Streptomyces sp. 2114.4: one gene and its partner. Each later gene encodes a partner of the first gene's protein in a complex. Links are inferred from orthologs where the notes say so. Each region holds a gene or a part of one and is shown in the gene's direction. Other genes may lie near its edges.

Evidence for each region.
Region 2: the proteins of rpsG (region 1) and tig are in contact, whole or in part, in a crystal structure (PDB 3GTY), measured with the Thermotoga maritima proteins. The link is inferred for Streptomyces sp. 2114.4 from one-to-one orthologs. Residues at the interface, in WP_004081843.1 of Thermotoga maritima: Lys34, Lys52, Lys55, Glu59, Arg62, Gln63, Glu66, Asn67, Lys69, Val71, Arg95, Ala109, Lys110, Lys111, Gly112, Arg113, Pro114, Glu117, Glu121, Ile124, Ala125, Tyr127, Asn128, Asn129, Thr130, Gly131, Lys135, Asp139, Arg142, Met143; in WP_004081061.1 of Thermotoga maritima: Glu122, Val124, Val129, Leu130, Tyr133, Glu188, Gly259, Ile262, Tyr263, Glu266, Ser270, Glu273, Gln274, Glu277, Arg308, Gln311, Ile312, Ser315, Tyr316, Glu325, Arg329, Arg336, Leu363, Phe366, Trp367, Arg373, Leu377, Arg381, Leu384, Glu387.

Annotation. Positions count from the first base shown.
Region 1 is NZ_FYEY01000001.1:3,467,667-3,479,580, reverse strand. What follows is about bases 173-2,989. They hold rpsG (30S ribosomal protein S7), read left to right. Parts: upstream 173-1,254; coding sequence 1,255-1,725; downstream 1,726-2,989. Other genes in these bases: fusA (elongation factor G), read left to right, coding at 1,765-2,989; rpsL (30S ribosomal protein S12), read left to right, coding at 881-1,252; CFW40_RS15140 (DUF1707 and DUF4190 domain-containing protein), read left to right, coding at 173-478. Also shown: more of CFW40_RS15140, read left to right, coding at 1-172; more of fusA, read left to right, coding at 2,990-3,885; tuf (elongation factor Tu), read left to right, coding at 4,041-5,234; CFW40_RS38915 (SUKH-3 domain-containing protein), read right to left, coding at 5,446-5,703; rpsJ (30S ribosomal protein S10), read left to right, coding at 6,444-6,752; rplC (50S ribosomal protein L3), read left to right, coding at 6,767-7,411; rplD (50S ribosomal protein L4), read left to right, coding at 7,420-8,070; rplW (50S ribosomal protein L23), read left to right, coding at 8,070-8,393; rplB (50S ribosomal protein L2), read left to right, coding at 8,433-9,269; rpsS (30S ribosomal protein S19), read left to right, coding at 9,282-9,563; rplV (50S ribosomal protein L22), read left to right, coding at 9,607-9,954; rpsC (30S ribosomal protein S3), read left to right, coding at 9,954-10,781; rplP (50S ribosomal protein L16), read left to right, coding at 10,787-11,206; rpmC (50S ribosomal protein L29), read left to right, coding at 11,206-11,430; rpsQ (30S ribosomal protein S17), read left to right, coding at 11,430-11,711; rplN (50S ribosomal protein L14), read left to right, coding at 11,821-11,914.
Region 2 is NZ_FYEY01000001.1:2,570,925-2,581,484, reverse strand. The notes cover bases 1-2,880. They hold tig (trigger factor), read left to right. Parts: upstream 1-686; coding sequence 687-2,075; downstream 2,076-2,880. Other genes in these bases: CFW40_RS11235 (ATP-dependent Clp protease proteolytic subunit), read left to right, coding at 2,373-2,880; CFW40_RS11255 (arsenate reductase family protein), read right to left, coding at 1-10. In the rest of the region: more of CFW40_RS11235, read left to right, coding at 2,881-2,975; CFW40_RS11230 (ATP-dependent Clp protease proteolytic subunit), read left to right, coding at 3,041-3,718; ATP-dependent Clp protease ATP-binding subunit ClpX, read left to right, coding at 3,887-5,170; CFW40_RS11215 (hypothetical protein), read right to left, coding at 5,729-6,670; CFW40_RS11210 (valine--tRNA ligase), read left to right, coding at 6,821-9,469; CFW40_RS11205 (hypothetical protein), read right to left, coding at 9,435-10,560. UniProt on the Bacillus subtilis protein: Involved in protein export. Acts as a chaperone by maintaining the newly synthesized protein in an open conformation. Functions as a peptidyl-prolyl cis-trans isomerase.

The DNA of each region.
Region 1 (11,914 bases):
CGCCTCGCACGCTGATCGCGAGCGGGCGGTCGATGTGCTCAAGGCGGGATTCGCCGAGGGGCGGCTGCAGCAGCCGGAGTACGAGCAGCGGATAGGACGGGCCTACAAGGCGCAGACCCACGCGGAGCTGCAGATGCTGGTCGCGGATCTACCGCAGGGGCCGGTACCGCAGGCGCAGTTCCAGCCACAGCGGCCGATGGTGCCGGCGACGTTCATGCCGGTGCAGATGCCGGCGCCGGTGCACTCCAACTCGTCGGCGACGGGCGCGCTGGTCTGCGGGATCATGACGCCGATGACCTGGGGACTGACGGCGATTCCGGCGGTGATCCTGGGACACAAGGCGCGTGCCGAGATCCGGCGCTCGGGGGAGCGGGGGGACGGCCAGGCCATCGCGGGACTGGTGCTGGGCTGGCTGGCGATCGGCGGCTGGGCGCTGTTTCTGCTGGTCTTCATCCTGTCGGCGGCGGTCAACCTCTGAGTGGTCCGCGGCCCGGACGGCAGGCGGCCGCGGCGGCGGCACAGCGGCCGTGGTAGCGGTGCGGTGCCTTCTTCCGTAGGGTCGCCGATCGCACTACGGTGGCCGCAACGCCGTGAGGAGTCCGGCGTGTCCTTCGCGTGTGCATTTGTTTTGACCGCAGCCCATGCGGTAGGTACGCTCTGACCTTGTGCCTGGGGTGTCCCTGGGCTGTCGTGCGCGCAATTCTCCACAGCCTCTGGCCGGGAGAGCCACAGCACGGAAGCCGGGTTTTGACACCGCAATCTGCCGCCTCACTCGTTCCAGCGAGGACCGGACTGCAGTATTCGACACACCCGACCGCGTGGGTCGGGGAATGTTCCAGGTTAGCTTTACCGAGACTGGCACACAGAAACCGGAGAAACGGTGCCTACGATCCAGCAGCTGGTCCGCAAGGGCCGGCAGGACAAGGTCGAGAAGAACAAGACGCCCGCGCTCGAGGGTTCCCCCCAGCGCCGTGGCGTCTGCACGCGTGTTTTCACGACCACCCCGAAGAAGCCGAACTCGGCCCTGCGTAAGGTCGCGCGTGTGCGTCTGACCAGCGGGATCGAGGTCACCGCTTACATTCCGGGTGAGGGCCACAACCTGCAGGAGCACTCGATCGTGCTCGTGCGTGGTGGTCGTGTGAAGGACCTGCCGGGTGTTCGGTACAAGATCATCCGCGGCTCCCTCGACACGCAGGGCGTCAAGAACCGCAAGCAGGCTCGCAGCCGCTACGGCGCCAAGAAGGAGAAGTAAGAATGCCTCGTAAGGGCCCCGCCCCGAAGCGCCCGGTCATCATCGACCCGGTCTACGGTTCTCCTCTGGTGACCTCCCTCATCAACAAGGTGCTGCTGAACGGAAAGCGCTCCACCGCCGAGCGCATCGTTTACGGCGCCATGGAGGGTCTGCGCGAGAAGACCGGCAACGACCCGGTCATCACGCTCAAGCGCGCGCTCGAGAACATCAAGCCGACCCTTGAGGTCAAGTCCCGCCGTGTCGGTGGCGCGACCTACCAGGTCCCGGTCGAGGTCAAGCCCGGCCGCGCCGCCACCCTCTCGCTGCGCTGGCTCGTGGGCTACTCCCGCGCCCGCCGCGAGAAGACCATGACCGAGCGCCTCATGAACGAACTGCTCGACGCCTCCAACGGCCTCGGCGCTTCGGTCAAGAAGCGTGAGGACACGCACAAGATGGCCGAGTCCAACAAGGCCTTCGCGCACTACCGCTGGTAGTCGCAACCCACATCGAGACCGAGAGAAGATTGAGCCACTATGGCTACCACTTCGCTTGACCTGGCCAAGGTCCGCAACATCGGGATCATGGCCCACATCGACGCGGGCAAGACGACCACCACCGAGCGGATCCTGTTCTACACCGGTGTTTCTTACAAGATCGGTGAGGTCCACGACGGCGCTGCCACGATGGACTGGATGGAGCAGGAGCAGGAGCGCGGCATCACCATCACGTCTGCCGCGACGACCTGCCACTGGCCGCTGGAGAACGTCGACAACACCATCAACATCATCGACACCCCGGGCCACGTCGACTTCACGGTCGAGGTGGAGCGCTCGCTGCGCGTCCTGGACGGTGCGGTGACGGTGTTCGACGGCGTTGCCGGTGTCGAGCCCCAGTCCGAGACCGTCTGGCGTCAGGCGGACCGCTACGGCGTGCCGCGTATCTGCTTCGTCAACAAGCTCGACCGCACGGGCGCCGAGTTCCACCGCTGCGTCGACATGATCGTGGACCGCCTGGGCGCGACCCCGATCGTGATGCAGCTCCCGATCGGCACCGAGGCGGACTTCAAGGGCGTCGTCGACCTCGTCACCATGAAGGCCCTGGTCTGGTCGGCCGAGGCTGCCAAGGGCGAGATGTACGACACCGTCGACATCCCGGACACGCACATCGAGGCTGCCGACGAATGGCGCGGCAAGCTGCTCGAGGCCGTTGCCGAGAACGATGAAGAGATCATGGAGCTGTACCTGGAGGGCCAGGAGCCCACCGTGGAGCAGCTCTACGCGGCGATCCGCCGGATCACCATCGCTTCGGGCAAGGCCGAGAACACCACCGTGACCCCGGTGTTCTGCGGTACCGCGTTCAAGAACAAGGGCGTCCAGCCCCTGCTCGACGCGGTCGTGCGCTACCTCCCCTCCCCGTTGGACGTCGAGGCCATTGAGGGCCACGCGGTCAACGACCCGGAAGAGGTCATCAAGCGCAAGCCGTCCGAGGCCGAGCCGCTGTCCGCCCTTGCGTTCAAGATTGCGAGCGACCCCCACCTGGGCAAGCTCACCTTCATCCGGGTGTACTCGGGCCGCCTCGAGGCCGGCTCGCAGGTGCAGAACTCGGTGAAGGGCAAGAAGGAGCGCATCGGCAAGATCTACCGGATGCACGCGAACAAGCGTGAGGAGATCGAGTCGGTGGGTGCCGGTGACATCGTCGCCGTCATGGGTCTGAAGCAGACCACCACCGGTGAGACCCTCTGCGACGCGGGCAACCCGGTGATCCTGGAATCGATGGAGTTCCCGGCCCCGGTCATCCAGGTCGCCATCGAGCCCAAGTCCAAGGGCGACCAGGAGAAGCTGGGTGTCGCCATCCAGCGGCTCGCCGAAGAGGACCCCTCGTTCCAGGTGCACACCGACGAGGAGACCGGCCAGACCATCATCGCGGGTATGGGCGAGCTGCACCTCGACGTGCTGGTCGACCGTATGAAGCGTGAGTTCCGGGTCGAGGCCAACGTCGGCAAGCCGCAGGTCGCGTACCGCGAGACCCTGCGCAAGCCGGTCGAGCGTCTCGACTACACGCACAAGAAGCAGACCGGTGGTTCCGGCCAGTTCGCGAAGGTGCAGATCGCGATCGCGCCGCTCGAGGGCGACGGGTACGAGTTCGAGAACAAGGTCACCGGTGGCCGTATCCCGCGGGAGTACATCCCGTCCGTGGACGCGGGCTGCCAGGAGGCCATGGAGTTCGGTGTTCTCGCCGGCTACCCGCTGACCGGTGTCAAGGTCACCCTGCTCGACGGTGCCTTCCACGAGGTCGACTCGTCGGAAATGGCCTTCAAGATCGCCGGTTCGATGGCCTTCAAGGAGGCCGCGCGCAAGGCCTCCCCGGCCCTGCTCGAGCCGATGATGAAGGTCGAGGTCACCACGCCCGAGGACTACATGGGCGACGTGATCGGCGACATCAACTCCCGCCGTGGTCAGATTCAGTCCATGGAGGAGCGCAGCGGAGCCAAGCTCGTCACGGGCCTGGTCCCCCTCTCGGAGATGTTCGGCTACGTCGGAGACCTCCGCAGCAAGACGTCGGGTCGCGCGAGCTACTCGATGCAGTTCGACTCCTACGCCGAGGTTCCCCGGAACGTCGCCGAGGAGATCATCGCGAAGGCCAAGGGCGAGTAGTCCCGTCTCCGCGGAGTCGGAACACGCTTTAGGCTTGACACCGTCTGATGGGGTAATCCCCGCAATCCGCGAGGATTGCCCCGTCAGCCGGCATCCCAGCAAAGATCACCTGGCGCCGATGAGTAAGGCGTACAGAACCACTTCAGGAGGAACCAGTGGCGAAGGCGAAGTTCGAGCGGACTAAGCCGCACGTCAACATCGGCACCATCGGTCACATTGACCACGGTAAGACGACCCTCACGGCCGCCATTACCAAGGTGCTGCACGACGCGTACCCGGAGCTGAACGAGGCCTCGGCCTTCGACCAGATCGACAAGGCTCCTGAGGAGCGCCAGCGCGGTATCACGATTTCGATCGCGCACGTCGAGTACCAGACGGAGAACCGTCACTACGCCCACGTCGACTGCCCCGGTCACGCGGACTACATCAAGAACATGATCACGGGTGCGGCGCAGATGGACGGCGCCATCCTCGTGGTTGCCGCCACCGACGGCCCGATGCCGCAGACCAAGGAGCACGTGCTCCTGGCCCGCCAGGTCGGCGTTCCGTACATCGTTGTCGCCCTGAACAAGGCCGACATGGTGGACGACGAGGAGATCCTGGAGCTCGTCGAGCTCGAGGTCCGTGAGCTCCTCTCCGAGTACGAGTTCCCCGGCGACGACGTTCCGGTCGTCAAGGTCTCGGCGCTCAAGGCGCTCGAGGGCGACAAGGAGTGGGGCGACTCCGTCCTCAAGCTCATGGCCGCCGTCGACGAGGCGATCCCGCAGCCCGAGCGTGACGTCGACAAGCCGTTCCTGATGCCGATCGAGGACGTCTTCACGATCACCGGCCGTGGCACCGTTGTCACCGGTCGTATCGAGCGTGGTGTCCTCAAGGTCAACGAGACCGTCGACATCATCGGCATCAAGACCGAGAAGACCACCACCACGGTCACCGGTATCGAGATGTTCCGGAAGCTTCTCGACGAGGGCCAGGCCGGTGAGAACGTCGGTCTGCTGCTTCGCGGTATCAAGCGCGAGGACGTCGAGCGCGGCCAGGTCATCATCAAGCCGGGCTCGGTCACGCCGCACACCTCGTTCGAGGCCCAGGCGTACATCCTGTCGAAGGACGAGGGTGGCCGTCACACCCCCTTCTTCAACAACTACCGCCCGCAGTTCTACTTCCGTACCACGGACGTGACCGGCGTCGTGACCCTCCCCGAGGGCACCGAGATGGTCATGCCGGGCGACAACACCGAGATGTCGGTCGAGCTGATCCAGCCGGTCGCCATGGAGGAGGGCCTGAAGTTCGCCATCCGTGAGGGTGGCCGGACCGTCGGCGCCGGCCAGGTCACCAAGATCAACAAGTAATTCCGTTGATCCGGTTGATCCGGTCGTAGCTCCCCGGAGCTCACAAGGAGCCCCGCTCACCGTCAGGTGGGCGGGGCTCCTTGGCGTTCGGGTCGGGGTCTTCGGTGGGTCAGGAGAGGTATTCCTCGATGGGCTGAAGGCGCACCGTGTACAGGTGGGAAAATGCTTCGTGCATTCCTGTTCCTGCGTAGTAGGCGCCGGTGTGGTGCAGTTAGTACATCCGATTATCGGGGTCCATTGCCACGAGCCCGTTCTGGATTCTTTCCCACCCAATGGGAAATACTGGCTGTCGCGTATCGTCCATGGTGTCGGAGATCTGCTCGGCCGTATCGCTGCAGAATCTTGCGCAGGCGTTGAAGCGGTCTGTGTGCCCGGCGGCAGGGAAGAAGGGCACGTCGAGGGGCCCGTACGAGCGCAGGACGTCCTCCGCTTCCGGGAAGAGTCTGGCCTGGCAACCGTGTGCTGTCAGGTCGGCAAATGGCGAACTCCGCTAATTCCCGGACCCTTTCGGATGCGTCGCGAGCGGGGTGCCATCCGGCGTCAGCAAAGAGTTGATCGATCTCTGCCCGTGTCGGCGCGATCGGCATGTCCGGGCCCCTTCGTGCTGCGGATATTCTGTTTCGCCGGTAGCGGCGACCGACTGCGTTATTCCGTGACGAGGGGGACGGCTAACGGATCGCGGAACACGGAAGCGTTACCGCCGGCCCGATGAGCCGCCATCCGCTGCGTGCAGCCCACGGGCCGCCGGTGTGAAGTGAGTCAGGGTGGTGGCGGCCCTGGTTCCCGCCGCTCCGTTGGCCCGCCGCGGCCGAGGGGGCACCCGCTCAGCCCGGCGGTCGGGTAGTGTCTCCCGCTTCAGTTGGCCAGTGCCGTGGCCTGTATGGCACACTGTCCAGGTTGCTCGGTTGAGTGCCGATGCTGCGCGCCTCCCGCCGGGAGGACCGGAAGCGAGTCCCAGGTATTCGTCGTCCCTTCTCAGGGTCGGAAATACGGGAATCTTCCGGGAAGCGTCAGCGGGGTGCCTCGGCCAGGCGCCCGGTGGGTGTCCTACCCCCACGCATTCCTTCCAGAGGGATCCTCCTTGTGGGGATTTACCGGAAGGCGCGCGACACGCCCGACCGCGGGGGTCGGAGGTAGGGCGGTGCTCCTCACGGAGCACAGCACATCGGGTCCCAGAGCGTTTACGAGAGACAGGACTACGAAGTAGCCATGGCGGGACAGAAGATCCGCATCCGGCTCAAGGCCTACGACCACGAGGTCATCGACTCCTCGGCGAAGAAGATCGTCGAGACGGTGACCCGTACTGGTGCGTCGGTCGCGGGCCCGGTGCCGCTGCCCACTGAAAAGAACGTGTACTGCGTCATCAAGTCGCCGCACAAGTACAAGGACTCGCGCGAGCACTTCGAGATGCGCACGCACAAGCGCCTGATCGACATCCTCGACCCGACGCCCAAGACCGTTGACTCGCTGATGCGCCTGGACCTTCCGGCCGGCGTTGACATCGAGATCAAGCTCTGAGAGGCGCGGAAGAGATGGCTAAGCAGATCAAGGGCATCCTGGGCGAGAAGCTCGGCATGACCCAGGTCTGGGACGAGAACAACCGTGTCGTCCCGGTGACCGTGGTGAAGGCCGGCCCCTGTGTCGTTACCCAGGTGCGCACCAATGACCAGGACGGTTACGACTCCGTCCAGATCGCCTTCGGCGAGATCGACCCGCGCAAGGTGAACAAGCCCCTCAAGGGCCACTTCGCGAAGGCCGACGTCACCCCCCGTCGTCACCTCGTCGAGGTCCGTACCGCCGACGCCGGCGAGTACACCCTCGGCCAGGAGCTGACCGCTGAGACCTTCGAGTCCGGCGTCAAGGTGGACGTGACCGGCAAGAGCAAGGGCAAGGGCTTCGCCGGTGTCATGAAGCGTCACGGCTTCCATGGCGGCAAGGCCTCCCACGGTGCCCACCGCGTGCACCGTAAGCCTGGCTCCATCGGTGGCTGTGCCACCCCGGGCCGCGTGTTCAAGGGCATGCGGATGGCCGGCCGTATGGGCAATGAGCGGGTCACCACCCAGAACCTGACCGTCCATGCCGTTGACGCGGAGAAGGGCCTGCTGCTCATCAAGGGCGCAGTTCCTGGTCCGAACGGCGGCCTCGTCCTGGTCCGTACCGCGGCCAAGGGGGCCTGAGGTAACCGATGAGCACCATTGACATCCTTTCGCCGGCAGGCGACAAGGCCGGTAGCGTCGAGCTCCCCACGGAGATCTTCGACGCCAAGGTCAGCGTTCCGCTGATCCACCAGGTCGTTGTCGCGCAGCTGGCCGCGGCCCGTCAGGGCACGCACAAGACCAAGACTCGCGGCGAGGTCCGCGGCGGTGGCAAGAAGCCGTACCGCCAGAAGGGCACCGGCCGTGCGCGTCAGGGTTCGACCCGCGCGCCGCAGTTCGCCGGCGGTGGCATCGTCCACGGCCCCGTGCCGCGTGACTACAGCCAGCGGACCCCGAAGAAGATGAAGGCCGCCGCCCTGCGCGGTGCCCTCACCGACCGGGCCCGCAACAGCCGCATCCACGTCGTTTCCGGCGTGGTCGAGGGCGACATCTCCACCAAGGCCGCCAAGACTCTCCTCGGCAAGGTCAGCGAGCGCAAGAACGTGCTCCTGGTCGCCGAGCGCAGCGACGAGGCCGCGTGGCTGTCCGCCCGCAACCTGCCCCAGGTTCACATCCTGGAGCCGGGCCAGCTGAACACGTACGACGTGCTCGTCTCCGACGACGTGGTCTTCACCAAGGCCGCTTTCGAGTCCTTCGTGTCTGGCCCCAAGGCCGCTGAGACCGAAGGGAGCGACGCCTGATGACTGAGGCCGTCGTCACCAGCAAGACCTTCTCGGACCCGCGTGACGTGCTCGTCAAGCCGGTTGTCTCGGAGAAGAGCTACGCCCTGCTGGACGAGAACAAGTACACGTTCATCGTCGCGCCGGGCGCGAACAAGACCCAGATCAAGCAGGCCGTCGAGGCGGTCTTCTCGGTCAAGGTCACCGGGGTCAACACGATCAACCGGCAGGGCAAGCGCAAGCGCACCCGCACCGGTTACGGCAAGCGTGCGAACACCAAGCGCGCCATCGTGACCCTCGCCGAGGGCGACCGTATCGACATCTTCGGCGGCCCGGTCTCCTAACGGAGTCCGAGTCGTCCGGAATCGGACGAGGACTGAGAAATGGGTATCCGCAAGTACAAGCCGACGACCCCGGGCCGTCGTGGCTCCAGCGTCGCCGACTTTGTCGAGATCACGCGGTCCACGCCGGAGAAGTCGCTGGTCCGCCCGCTGCACAGCAAGGGCGGCCGTAACAACGCCGGTCGTGTGACCGTTCGCCACCAGGGCGGTGGCCACAAGCGCGCCTACCGAGTGATCGACTTCCGTCGTCACGACAAGGACGGCGTGCCGGCCAAGGTCGCGCACATCGAGTACGACCCGAACCGCACCGCGCGCATCGCGCTCCTGCACTACGCAGACGGCGAGAAGCGCTACATCATCGCGCCCCGTGGCCTGGTCCAGGGTGCTCGGATTGAGAACGGCGCTGGCGCCGACATCAAGCCGGGCAACAACCTGCCGCTGCGTCACATCCCCGTGGGTACGACGATCCACGCGATCGAGCTGCGTCCGGGCGGCGGTGCGAAGTTCGCCCGCTCGGCCGGTGCCTCCGTGCAGCTGCTGGCGAAGGAGGGCCGCATGGCTCACCTTCGTATGCCGTCCGGTGAGATCCGCCTGGTCGACGTGCGCTGCCGCGCCACCGTCGGCGAGGTCGGCAACGCCGAGCAGTCGAACATCAACTGGGGTAAGGCCGGCCGCATGCGCTGGAAGGGCGTCCGCCCGACCGTGCGTGGTGTCGTGATGAACCCCGTCGACCACCCGCACGGTGGTGGTGAAGGCAAGACTTCCGGTGGTCGCCACCCGGTCTCGCCGTGGGGTCAGAAGGAGGGTCGTACTCGTTCGCCGAAGAAGGCGAGCAACAAGTACATCGTCCGCCGCCGCAAGACGAACAAGAAGCGCTAGGAGCGGGTTTAGATGCCGCGCAGTCTCAAGAAGGGGCCCTTCGTCGACGACCACCTTTCCAAGAAGGTGGATGTTCAGAACGATGCCGGCACCAAGAACGTCATCAAGACCTGGTCCCGCCGCTCGATGATCGTCCCGGCCATGCTCGGCCACACGATCGCGGTGCACGACGGCCGCAAGCACGTCCCGGTGTTCGTCACCGAGTCGATGGTCGGCCACAAGCTCGGCGAGTTTGCGCCGACCCGCACCTTCCGCGGCCACGAGAAGGACGACCGCAAGTCGCGGCGTCGTTGATCGGCGGAGTGCGAAGACTATGACTGACACCGAAGGGACAACCATGGAAGCCAGGGCCCAGGCGCGGTACATCCGCGTCACGCCCATGAAGGCCCGCCGCGTGGTGGACCTTATCCGTGGCATGAATGCCACGGAGGCTCAGGCGGTCCTGCGTTTCGCCCCGCAGGCCGCGAGCGTGCCGGTGGGCAAGGTGCTGGACAGCGCCATTGCCAACGCCGCGCACAACTACGACCACACCGACGCCGGCAGCCTCGTCATCTCCGAGGCGTACGTCGACGAGGGCCCGACCCTGAAGCGGTTCCGTCCGCGCGCCCAGGGCCGTGCCTACCGGATCCGCAAGCGGACCAGCCACATCACCGTGGTCGTCAGCAGCAAGGAAGGAACCCGGTAATGGGCCAGAAGGTTAACCCGCACGGGTTCCGGCTCGGCATCACCACCGACTTCAAGTCGCGGTGGTACGCCGACAAGCTGTACAAGGACTACGTCAAGGAAGACGTCGCCATTCGTCGCATGATGACGAAGGGCATGGAGCGCGCCGGTATCTCCAAGGTGGAGATCGAGCGCACCCGTGAGCGCGTCCGCGTTGACATCCACACCGCTCGTCCGGGCATCGTCATCGGCCGCCGCGGCGCCGAGGCGGACCGCATCCGCGGCGAGCTGGAGAAGCTGACCGGCAAGCAGGTCCAGCTGAACATCCTCGAGGTCAAGAACCCCGAGACCGATGCTCAGCTCGTGGCCCAGGCCGTCGCCGAGCAGCTGTCCTCCCGCGTCTCCTTCCGTCGCGCCATGCGTAAGAGCATGCAGTCGACGATGAAGGCCGGCGCCAAGGGCATCAAGATCCAGTGTGGTGGCCGTCTCGGCGGCGCCGAGATGTCCCGCTCGGAGTTCTACCGCGAGGGCCGTGTGCCCCTGCACACGCTCCGTGCGAACGTCGACTACGGCTTCTTCGAGGCCAAGACCACCTTCGGCCGCATCGGCGTGAAGGTCTGGATCTACAAGGGCGACGTCAAGAACATCGCCGAGGTGCGTGCCGAGAACGCTGCCGCCCGTGCGGGTAACCGCCCGGCTCGCGGTGGCGGCAACGACCGCCCGCGCCGCGGTGGCGAGCGTGGCGGCCGCGGTGGCCGCAAGCCGCAGCAGCAGGCCGCCGCTGCCGAGGCCCCCAAGGCCGAGGCCGCAGCCGCTGCTCCGGCGGAGACCCCCGGAACGGAGGCCTGACCGACATGCTGATCCCTCGCAGGGTCAAGCACCGCAAGCAGCACCACCCGAAGCGCAGCGGTATGGCCAAGGGTGGCACCGAGCTGGCCTTCGGTGAGTACGGCATCCAGGCCGTCACCCCGGCTTACGTGACGAACCGTCAGATCGAGTCCGCTCGTATCGCGATGACCCGTCACATCAAGCGTGGCGGCAAGGTCTGGATCAACATTTACCCGGACCGCCCGCTCACGAAGAAGCCGGCCGAAACCCGCATGGGTTCCGGTAAGGGTTCTCCGGAGTGGTGGGTCGCGAACGTCAAGCCCGGTCGGGTGATGTTCGAGCTGTCCTTCCCGAACGAAAAGGTTGCCAAGGAGGCGCTGACCCGCGCCGCCCACAAGCTTCCGATGAAGTGCCGCATCGTGCGGCGCGAGGCAGGTGAGTCGTGATGGCGGCCGGTACCAAGGCGACCGAGCTGCGCGAGCTGAATGACGAGGACCTCGTCGGCAAGCTTCGTGAGGCCAAGGAGGAGCTGTTCAACCTCCGCTTCCAGGCGGCGACCGGACAGCTCGAGAACCACGGTCGGCTCAAGTCCGTCCGTAAGGACATCGCCCGGATCTACACCCTGATGCGTGAGCGCGAGCTGGGCATCGAGACGGTGGAGAGCGCCTGATGAGCGAGAAGAATGTGACTGAGACGAACGAGCGCGGTTTCCGCAAGACCCGTGAGGGTCTCGTCGTCAGCGACAAGATGGACAAGACCGTCGTCGTCGCCGTCGAGGACCGCGTCAAGCACGCGCTGTACGGCAAGGTCATCCGCCGTACCAACAAGCTCAAGGCGCACGACGAGCAGAACGCTGCCGGCGTCGGCGACCGCGTCCTCCTGATGGAGACCCGGCCGCTGTCCGCCACCAAGCGCTGGCGCATCGTCGAGATCCTCGAGAAGGCCAAGTAATCCCTCCTAGGGGGACCCCCTAGGAACAGTTCCGCCAGGCTCGGCAGGGGCTTCGTCTCGTACGAGGCGGCGCCCCTGCCGGGAACCGGCAGACACACAGGAGATAGACGTGATCCAGCAGGAGTCGCGACTGCGGGTCGCCGACAACACTGGTGCGAAGGAGATCCTTTGCATCCGTGTTCTCGGTGGTTCCGGTCGCCGCT
Region 2 (10,560 bases), 900 kb from region 1 along the record:
AGATCTCCATGCGGGCCACCTTATGGGGGCCGCGGCCCGGCGCGAAGGGGCGTGCGGACACCGGGTGGCTCGTTCCGGAGAGCGGAAAACCCCAGGCCATCCGGCCCGGGGTTTCCTGGTGAGAGCGGGCGACGGGAATCGAACCCGCGTAGCTAGTTTGGAAGACTAGGGCTCTACCATTGAGCTACGCCCGCGAGCGCCGCAGGTCGCAGGACCTCGGCACGCAGTGCATCCTAGCGGGTCGCGGCGGTGCACCGCACATCCCCTCGCGCGGACGAGGCGGACGGCCCGTCCGGGCCCGCACATCGCCCCACGGGGCATCCGGGTAACTGGCAGCCGTACCGCCTGCGGCCATGTACCCTACGTGTCGCACCGACGGGGTGTGGCGCAGCTTGGTAGCGCGTCCGCTTTGGGAGCGGAAGGTCGTCGGTTCGAATCCGGCCACCCCGACCAGCAGCAGGTCAGCCCGACGACACGGTGTCGGGCGGGGCCCCGGCCCACCGTGGCGGCGCCGCCCGGGAGCGGCCGTCCAAGGTCGCGTTGTGGGCGTCATCCTTCTTGCGGTTACTATGCAAGCTGCGTGCCCGTGTGTCTGTGTACCGGGCGAGATCGGCCGGACCCGGATCAGCCGGGCACAGGCAGATCTCACGCAGAACCCCAGAAGTCAGCCCCAAGGAGACCGAACCGTGAAGAGCGCCGTGGAGACCCTGAACCCGACTCGGGTTCGGCTCACTGTCGAGGTGCCCTTCGAGGAGCTCAAGCCCAGCCTCGACGCGGCGTACAAAAAGATCAACCAGCAGGTCACGGTGAAGGGCTTCCGCCAGGGCAAGATCCCGGCCCGGGTCATCGACCAGCGGTTCGGCCGTGGCGCCGTGCTGGAGGAGGCCGTCAACGACGCGCTCCCGAAGTTCTACACCGAGGCGGTCAACGAGGGTGAGCTGAACGTCCTCGGCCAGCCCGAGGTCGACATCACCGAGCTGAAGGACGGCGAGCTGCTGGCCTTCACCGCCGAGGTCGACATCCGCCCCGCCCTCGAGATCCCGGACTACTCCGGCATCGAGGTCGAGGTCGACGCCGTCGAGGTGTCGGACGAGGACGTGGACAAGTCCGTCGAGCAGCTGCGTGAGCGCTTCGCGACGACCAGCCCGGTCGAGCGCGCGGCCCAGGACGGCGACGTCCTGACGCTGAACCTCGAGGCCAAGGTGGACGGCGAGGTGCTGGAGGACGGCGTCGCCGAGGGTGTCTCGTACACCGTCGGTTCCGGCGAGCTCCTCGACGGCATCGACGAGGCCGTCACCGGCGTGGAGGCCGGCAACAGCGCCACCTTCACCTCCGAGCTCAAGGGCGGTTCCGCCGAGGGCAAGGAGGCCGAGGTCACGGTCGAGGTCACCGAGGTCAAGTCCCGCGAACTGCCCGAGCTGGACGACGACTTCGCCCAGCTGGCGAGCGAGTTCGACACCCTCGAGGAGCTGCGCGCGGACAGCCGCAAGCGCCTCGAGCAGATGAAGAAGTACGACCAGGCCACCCAGGCGCAGGAGAAGGTCCTGGACGAGCTGCTGAAGCTCGTCGAGGTGCCGATGCCGGAGAAGCTGCTCGCGGACGAGATCGAGACCCGCAAGCACAACCTGGTCAACCACCAGCTCGGCCAGATGGGCCTCGACCTCGCGAAGTACCTGGAGATCCAGGGCAAGAGCGAGGAGGAGTTCGACGCCGAGACCAAGGAGCAGGCCGAGAAGGGCATCAAGACCCAGTTCATCCTGGACGAGCTGGTCAACAAGGAGAAGCTGAACGTCAGCCAGGAGGAGCTCACCGAGCACCTCATGCGCCGCGCGCAGTCCTCCGGCATGTCCCCCGACCAGTTCGCCCAGGCCGTCGTCGAGGGCGGCCAGGTGCCGATGCTCGTCGGTGAGGTCGCCCGCGGCAAGGCCCTCGCGGTCGTCGTCGAGGCCGCCACGGTCAAGGACAGCAACGGCGAGGTCATCGAGCTCGACGACGAGGACGAGACCGCCGAGACGGTCGAGGCCACCGAGGCCGACGAGACCGAGGCGGTCGCGGAGGAGAAGCCCGAGGCCTGAGCCCCGGACACCGCCCTGCGCCTGCGCGCAGCTCTGTGAGCACGGGCCCGAACACGCACGTCCGCGTGTTCGGGCCCGTGGTCGTACCGCCCCGTGAGCCTGCGCTCACAGCGAACAGTTATCGATGCGGGATGGCGTTGTCCGACCTGCGCGTTAGGGTCCGTAGATACGAGGGCAGGGGAGTCCCTGAAACCGCGCCGGGGCCACACACGGCGCCGCCTCCCCACGCCCCAGCAGACGACGCTGAGACGGCCTGGAGCCGTCCGACAACGAGCAGGTGGACACGTGACGATCCCGATGCCTTCCGCCGCCGCTGAGCCGACCTTCGGTGGCCTCGGCGACCAGGTCTACAACCGGCTGCTCGGCGAGCGGATCATCTTCCTCGGCCAGCCGGTCGACGACGACATCGCCAACAAGATCACCGCGCAGCTGCTTCTCCTCGCCGCGGACCCGGACAAGGACATCTTCCTCTACATCAACTCCCCGGGCGGCTCGATCTCGGCCGGGTTGGCGATCTACGACACCATGCAGTACATCAAGAACGACGTGGTGACGATCGCGATGGGCCTCGCGGCCTCCATGGGACAGTTCCTGCTGAGCGCCGGCACCCCCGGCAAGCGCTTCGCGCTGCCGAACGCCGAGATCCTCATCCACCAGCCCTCCGCGGGCCTGGCGGGCTCCGCGTCGGACATCAAGATCCACGCCGAGCGGCTGCTGCACACCAAGAAGCGGATGGCGGAGCTGACGGCCTTCCACACCGGTCAGACCGTCGAGCGGATCACCCAGGACTCGGACCGCGACCGCTGGTTCTCCGCCGATGAGGCCAAGGAGTACGGCCTGATCGACGATGTGATGACCTCCGCCGCCGGCGTTCCGGGCGGGGGCGGCACCGGGGCCTGAGCCCCGTACCACTCGCCCTACAGCCCCCAGCCCACTTGATCGCCACCAGGACGGTGAACACCACGATGAACAACTACCCCGGCAGCGGCCTCTCCCAGGGCGCGGAGTCCGAGTTTTCCGGCCCGCGCGCAGAGTCCCGCTACATCGTCCCGCGCTTCGTCGAGCGCACCTCGCAGGGCGTGCGCGAGTACGACCCGTACGCGAAGCTGTTCGAGGAGCGCGTGATCTTCCTCGGCGTGCAGATCGACGACGCCTCGGCCAACGACGTCATGGCGCAGCTGCTGTGCCTGGAGTCGATGGACCCGGACCGGGACATCTCGATCTACATCAACAGCCCCGGCGGCTCCTTCACGGCGCTCACGGCCATCTACGACACGATGCAGTTCGTGAAGCCGGACATCCAGACGGTCTGCATGGGCCAGGCGGCCTCCGCCGCGGCCGTGCTGCTCGCCGCCGGTACCCCCGGCAAGCGGATGGCGCTGCCGAACGCCCGGGTGCTGATCCACCAGCCCTACAGTGAGACCGGCCGCGGCCAGGTCTCCGACCTGGAGATCGCCGCCAACGAAATCCTGCGGATGCGTTCGCAGCTGGAGGACCTGCTGGCCAAGCACTCCTCCACGCCGGTCGAGAAGATCCGTGACGATATCGAGCGTGACAAGATTCTGACCGCCGAGGAGTCCCTGGCGTACGGTCTGGTCGACCAGATCGTCTCGACGCGGAAGTCGTCCGTCTCCATCGGCTGACGATCCTCGCGAAGTGAGCCGGAGCGTTGCCCCCTTGGACCAAATCGGATCGAGTGAACCGAGTCGGTCCAAGGGGGGCCCGAACGGGGGGCCCGGCAAGGTACCGTCGATAGGCAAGCACCCGGGTCCGTGAAGCAATGCGGATCCCAGGCGAAGGGGAAGCACCTCGTGGCACGCATCGGTGACGGCGGCGACCTGCTCAAGTGCTCATTCTGCGGAAAGAGTCAGAAGCAGGTGAAGAAGCTCATCGCGGGACCTGGTGTGTACATCTGCGACGAGTGCATCGACCTCTGCAACGAAATCATCGAGGAGGAGCTCGCCGAGACCTCCGAGGTGCGGTGGGAGGAGCTCCCCAAGCCGCGGGAGATCTACGAGTTCCTGAACGGCTACGTCGTCGGCCAGGACCCCGCCAAGAAGGCGCTCTCGGTCGCCGTCTACAACCACTACAAGCGGGTGCAGGCGGGCGAGAACGGCCCCGGCCGCGGCGATGAGGGCATCGAGCTCGCGAAGTCCAACATCCTGCTGCTCGGCCCCACCGGCTCCGGCAAGACCCTGCTCGCGCAGACCCTCGCCCGGATGCTGAACGTGCCGTTCGCCTTCGCCGACGCCACGGCGCTGACGGAGGCCGGCTACGTCGGCGAGGACGTCGAGAACATCCTCCTCAAGCTGATCCAGGCCGCGGACTTCGACATCAAGAAGGCCGAGACCGGCATCATCTACATCGACGAGATCGACAAGGTCGCCCGGAAGAGCGAAAACCCGTCGATCACCCGCGATGTCTCCGGCGAGGGCGTCCAGCAGGCGCTGCTGAAGATCCTGGAAGGCACCACCGCCTCGGTCCCGCCGCAGGGCGGCCGCAAGCACCCGCACCAGGAATTCATCCAGATCGACACCACCAACGTCCTCTTCATCGTCGGCGGTGCCTTCGCCGGTCTGGAGAAGATCATCGAGGCCCGGTCCGGCGCCAAGGGCATCGGCTTCGGCGCCACGATCCGCTCCAAGCGCGAGATCGAGTCCAAGGACCAGCTCCAGGACGTCATGCCGGAGGACCTGGTGAAGTTCGGGATGATCCCGGAGTTCATCGGCCGCCTGCCCGTCCTCACCTCGGTCCACAACCTCGACCGCGAGGCCCTGCTGCAGATCCTGGTCGAGCCGCGCAACGCGCTCGTCAAGCAGTACAAGCGCCTCTTCGAACTCGACGGTGTCGAGCTGGACTTCGACCGCCCGGCCCTGGAGGCCATCGCCGACCAGGCCATCCTGCGCGGCACCGGCGCCCGCGGGCTGCGCGCCATCATGGAGGAGGTCCTCCAGGCGGTGATGTACGAAATCCCGTCCCGCAAGGACGTCGCCCGGGTCGTCATCACCGAGGACGTCGTGCACTCGAATGTGAACCCGACCCTGGTGCCGCGGGGGCGCGGCGAGTCGGGGGAGCCGCAGGAGAAGAGCGCGTAGGCGCTCCGCACGCACCGCAAGAGCCGCCCGGCAGCGTGATCGCTGCCGGGCGGCTCCGTGTTGTTACACGTGAGATGATGGCCCGTCGGCACCGAGCTGGCATGCCCTTTCGGCAATCCTCGAGTCGACCTTGATCGTGATTAGGTACGCCTGGCAGAAGGGGACGTTGTTATTCCGCTCGATGAGCCCGCCCTCCCCTGTCATCTTGCATGCGGCACGGACCTTCGGTCCCACCTTGTACCCGCCTTCGGCAAGGAACGACGTGCACTGCTTGGTGGTGGCCTGGGCCGGCGCGGTCGCCACGATCGGAAGCGCACCTGCCGCCACCAGTACTCCAGTCGCTGCGGCAAGGCGACGTATCGCTTTGTGCATGAACAACCCCCCTCGTTGTTGATCTTTCGGTCGAGGTGAGGCTAGCAGTCCATACGTCCCTTTCTCTGGGATGCGCAAGGTTTTGGCCAAGGCTCTGCCGAGTGTGCGGTTCCGCCTCCGTGAGCAAAGGCGCCCGACGAGGCCACCTCATCGAGCGCCTTGAAGCTTCAAGACCGGGCTGGACCGCTACTTTTCCTTGCGGACCTCGTTGCGGATCTTGGAGGTCTTCTCGGAGAGCTGCTCGGCGGTGGCGGCCTGGGCCGAGGGGGCGCTCGGCGAGGGGATCGCCTGGTTCATCACCACGCCCACCGCGCTGGAATCTCCCCAAATGCAGACGCTCATCCCGCCGGACGCGGTGATGGTCCCGGAGGTGAAGGAGACCTTGTAGGCCTTGCACTTCATGACCTCGCCGTCGAAGCCATCCGGGGAGTACGCGGTGACTGGTGTGACCGTCTCCACCTTGGCCTTGGACTCGCTCTGCTTCTGGCCTTCGTCGATCTTGGCGAACATCTTGTCCACCGCTCCGGTCGGGTCCGCGATGTTGCCGTAGACGCCGCCGACAGTGAGCAGATCTGCCTTGCTCTTCTGGTACTTCGCGTCGACGGAGGTGCCGTTGGTGATGCCCATCGCCTTGGCTTCCTTGTCGTCGGCGATGGGCTTGGACCCGCCGGACCCGGCGTCGGTCGCCTTGGTGTACTGACCGCTCAGCAGGCTGTCCGGCAGGACCATCGTGTACGGCTTCACCTCCCCGCCCGACCCGAACGCGAAGTACGCCCCCACGCCGATCGCCGCGACGACCGCGACCGCGCCGGCGATCAGGCCGATCTTCTTGCCGTTGCCACCGCTCTCCGGAGCGCCCTGCGGGATCGTGCCGTAGGGGGTCTGCTGGCCGCCGTACGGAGCCTGCTGGCCGTAGCCGGGCTGGCCGCCCTGCTGGGGGTAGCCGTAGCCCTGCTGGGGGGCCTGCTGCGGGTAGCCGTAGCCCGGCTGCTGCCCCGGTACCTGGCCGCCCTGCTGCGGGTAGCCGTAGCCCGGCTGCGGGGCCTGCGGCTGCTGCGGCTGGCCGTATGGGCCGGGCTGCTGGGGCTGCTGGCCGTACGGGCCGGGAGGCGGCTGGTTGAAGCTCATGGAGCGGTTCCCCTCGTGACAACTGAAGCCAGTTGAGTGCTGCGTGATGTTTATACGCTTCCGACATCCTGTATGACGCCGCTGACAGCCGGTGCCCGGGGGGCGAAACCGATTCGAAGCTGCGACATCCGCGCCCGTACACTGTGCGTCGTGACCGAGAACACTCAGCAGAGCAACCACAGCGCCCCCGAACTGCCGACTCAGTACACGCCGGCCGATGTAGAGGGGCCGCTGTACGAGCGCTGGGTAGAGCGGGGTTACTTCGAGGCGGACGAGAAGAGCGACAAGCCGCCGTACACCATCGTCATCCCGCCGCCGAACGTCACCGGCTCCCTGCACCTGGGCCACGCCTTCGAGCACACGCTGATCGACGCCCTCACCCGCCGCAAGCGCATGCAGGGCTACGAGACCCTGTGGCAGCCGGGCATGGACCATGCCGGTATCGCCACCCAGAACGTCGTCGAGCGCGAACTTGCCAAGGAGGGCGTCTCCCGGCACGACCTGGGCCGCGAGGCGTTCGTCGAGCGGGTCTGGCAGTGGAAGAACGAGTCCGGCGGCCAGATCTCCGGCCAGATGCGCCGGCTCGGCGACGGCGTCGCCTGGTCGCGGGAGCGCTTCACCATGGACGAGGGCCTGTCCAAGGCCGTCCAGACGATCTTCAAGCGGCTCTACGACGACGAGCTGATCTACCGCGCCGAGCGCATCATCAACTGGTGCCCGCGCTGTCTGACCGCCATCTCGGACATCGAGGTGGAGTACCAGGACGACGACGGCGAGCTGGTCTCCATTCGCTACGGCGAGGGCGAGAACTCCATCGTCGTGGCGACCACCCGCGCCGAGACGATGCTCGGCGACACCGCGGTCGCCGTTCACCCGGAGGACGAGCGCTACGCCCATCTCGTCGGCACCGAGATCGAGTTGCCGCTGACCGGCCGCCGGATCCCGGTCGTCGCCGACGAGCACGTCGACCCGGAGTTCGGCACCGGCGCGGTCAAGGTCACCCCGGCCCACGACCCCAACGACTTCGAGATCGGGCGCCGGCACGGCCTGCCCAATCTCGCCGTCCTCGACGAGCGCGGCGTCATCACGGCGCACGGCCCGTTCCAGGGCCTGGACCGCTTCGAGGCCCGGTCCGCGATCGTCGGTGCGCTGCGCGCCGACGGCCGGATCGTCGCCGAGAAGCGCCCGTACACCCACTCCGTCGGCCACTGCTCGCGCTGCAAGACCACCATCGAGCCGCGGCTGTCGATGCAGTGGTGGGTCAAGGTCGGCCCGCTGGCGAAGGCCGCGGGGGACGCGGTCCGCGACGGCAAGGTCGCGATCCACCCCAAGGAGATGGAGTCCCGCTACTTCGGCTGGGTCGACAACCTCCACGACTGGTGCATCTCGCGGCAGCTGTGGTGGGGCCACCGCATCCCGGTCTGGTACGGCCCGAACGGTGAGGTCGTCTGCGTCGGACCCGACGACGAGGCGCCCAGCGGCGAGGGCTGGACGCAGGACACCGACGTCCTGGACACCTGGTTCTCCTCCGGGCTGTGGCCGTTCTCCACGCTCGGCTGGCCCGAGCAGACCCCGAGCGTCGGGAAGTTCTATCCGAACTCCGTCCTGGTCACCGGCTACGACATCCTCTTCTTCTGGGTCGCCCGGATGATGATGTTCGGGCTGTACGCGATGGACGGCACCCCGCCGTTCCACACCATCGCGCTGCACGGCATGGTCCGCGACCAGTTCGGCAAGAAGATGTCCAAGTCCTTCGGGAACGCGGTCAATCCGCTGGACTGGATGGACGCGTACGGCTCCGACGCCGTCCGGTTCACCCTCGCCCGCGGCGCCAACCCCGGTGTCGACGTCCCGATCGGCGAGGACTGGGTCCAGGGCTCCCGGAACTTCGCCAACAAGATCTGGAACGCCACCCGCTTCGCGCTGATGAACGGTGCGACGGTGGAGGGCGACCTGCCGCCCGCCGAGCAGCTGTCGGCGACCGACCGGTGGATCCTGTCCCGGCTGAACTCGGTTGTCGCCGAGGTCGATGCGTACTACGACGACTACCAGTTCGCGAAGCTGTCGGACACCCTCTTCCACTTCGCCTGGGACGAGGTCTTCGACTGGTACGTCGAGCTGTCCAAGACCACGTTCATGGCGGGCGGCCCGGCCGCCGACGCCTCGCGCCGGGTGCTGGGCGAGGTCCTGGACGTCACGCTGCGGCTGCTGCACCCGATCGTCCCGTTCGTCACCGAGACCCTGTGGACGACGCTGACCGGCGGTGAGTCGGTCGTGATCGCCGACTGGCCGAAGGCGGTGGCCGTTGCTGGGGCCGACGCCCCGGGCGGCTTCCGGGACGTGGCGGCCGAGCGGGAGATCGAGACCGTCCAGCAGGTGGTGACCGAGGTCCGCCGCTTCCGCTCGGACCAGGGGCTGCAGCCCGGCCAGAAGGTCCCCGCGCAGCTGGAGCTGTCCGGTACGGCGCTGGCGCCCCACGAGGCCGCGATGCGCTCGCTGCTGCGGCTGCAGCCGGCCGGCGAGGGCTTCAGCGCCACCGCCTCGCTGCCGGTCGCGGGCGCCACGGTCGCACTGGACCTGTCCGGCGCGATCGACGTCGAGGCCGAGCGCAAGCGGCTGACGAAGGACCTGGGCGCCGCCGAGAAGGAGAAGGCGCAGGCCACCGCCAAGCTCGGCAACGAGGCGTTCCTCGCCAAGGCGCCGGAGAAGGTCGTGGAGAAGATCCGCGGCCGGCTTCAGGCCGCGGAGGCGGACATCGTCCGGATCACCGCGCAGCTGGCGGCCCTGCCCCAGGCGTAACCGCGGGCCCCGGGCCGTCCCCAAGGCCGTCGTGTGCAGGCCCCTCGTCCGTACGGGCGGGGGGCCTGCGCCGTCCCGGCTCCCGCCGGCCCCGTTCGCGTACCGGCCAGAGCAGGACGTACGCCGTCGAGACGGTCACGAACGCCAGACGGATCAGGCCCCGGGCGGCGTCGTCGGGGACGGCGAAGACGCTGCCGTAGAGGATCAGCAGGGCCAGCCAGCTCCACCAGGGGACCAGTCGGCGCTGGCCGATCACGTCCCACAGCAGGGTGCCCAGCAGCACCGACGCGGTGTAGTAGGTGTAGACGCTGGGGTCGAGGACGATACGGGCGTTGGCGCCGAGCAGCACCACCGCCGCCCAGCGCCCCCGCCACACGGCGACCGAGCCCAGTGCCAGGCCGAGCGCGGCCTGGGCGGGGCGGTCCCAGCCCGGGGTCTCGGGGTCGCCGACGCCCAGCCAGCGCAGTGCGGATGCCGGATGGTTGGGGATGGCGAACTTCGCCGCGGCGAAGGACTGCGGGTCGCCGGCGAAGAACGGCAGCCACGCCAGGGCGACCAGGCCCGCGCACCACACCCCGGCGCGCAGCCACTTCTCCCTCGGCAGGGCGAGCAGCAGCGGGAGGAAGGCCAGCGCGGTGGGCTTGGAATCCATCGCCAGGGCCAGGCAGACGCCGGTGAGCGCGGCGTTGCCGCGGGTGAGGGCCCGTACCGCGAGGGCGGTGAAGAACAGCGCGAGGACGTCGTCGAGATGCCCGAAGCGGACCGCGACCTCGATCCACATGGGGATGAAGGCCAGCCCGGCGATCAGTACGCGCTGCCGCAGCCGCTGGTGGTTGGTGCCGGTGCCCAGGAAGTGGAAGGCGGCGCTGCGGCCCGCCAGCACCACGATCACCAGGCCGAGCAGCGACATCAGCGCCGCGGCCAGGAACTGCCCGGTGGCCTCGGGGAAGGGGTTGAACAGGCCGGCCGTCAGGAAGCTGAGCGGGCCCATCTGGAGCTCGGGGTGGTGCGCGTAGAGGTTCAGGCCGCCGGAGCCGTCGCCCGCGTCGCCCTGGTAGATCAGTTCGCCGCCGGTGCGCAGATAGTGCCAG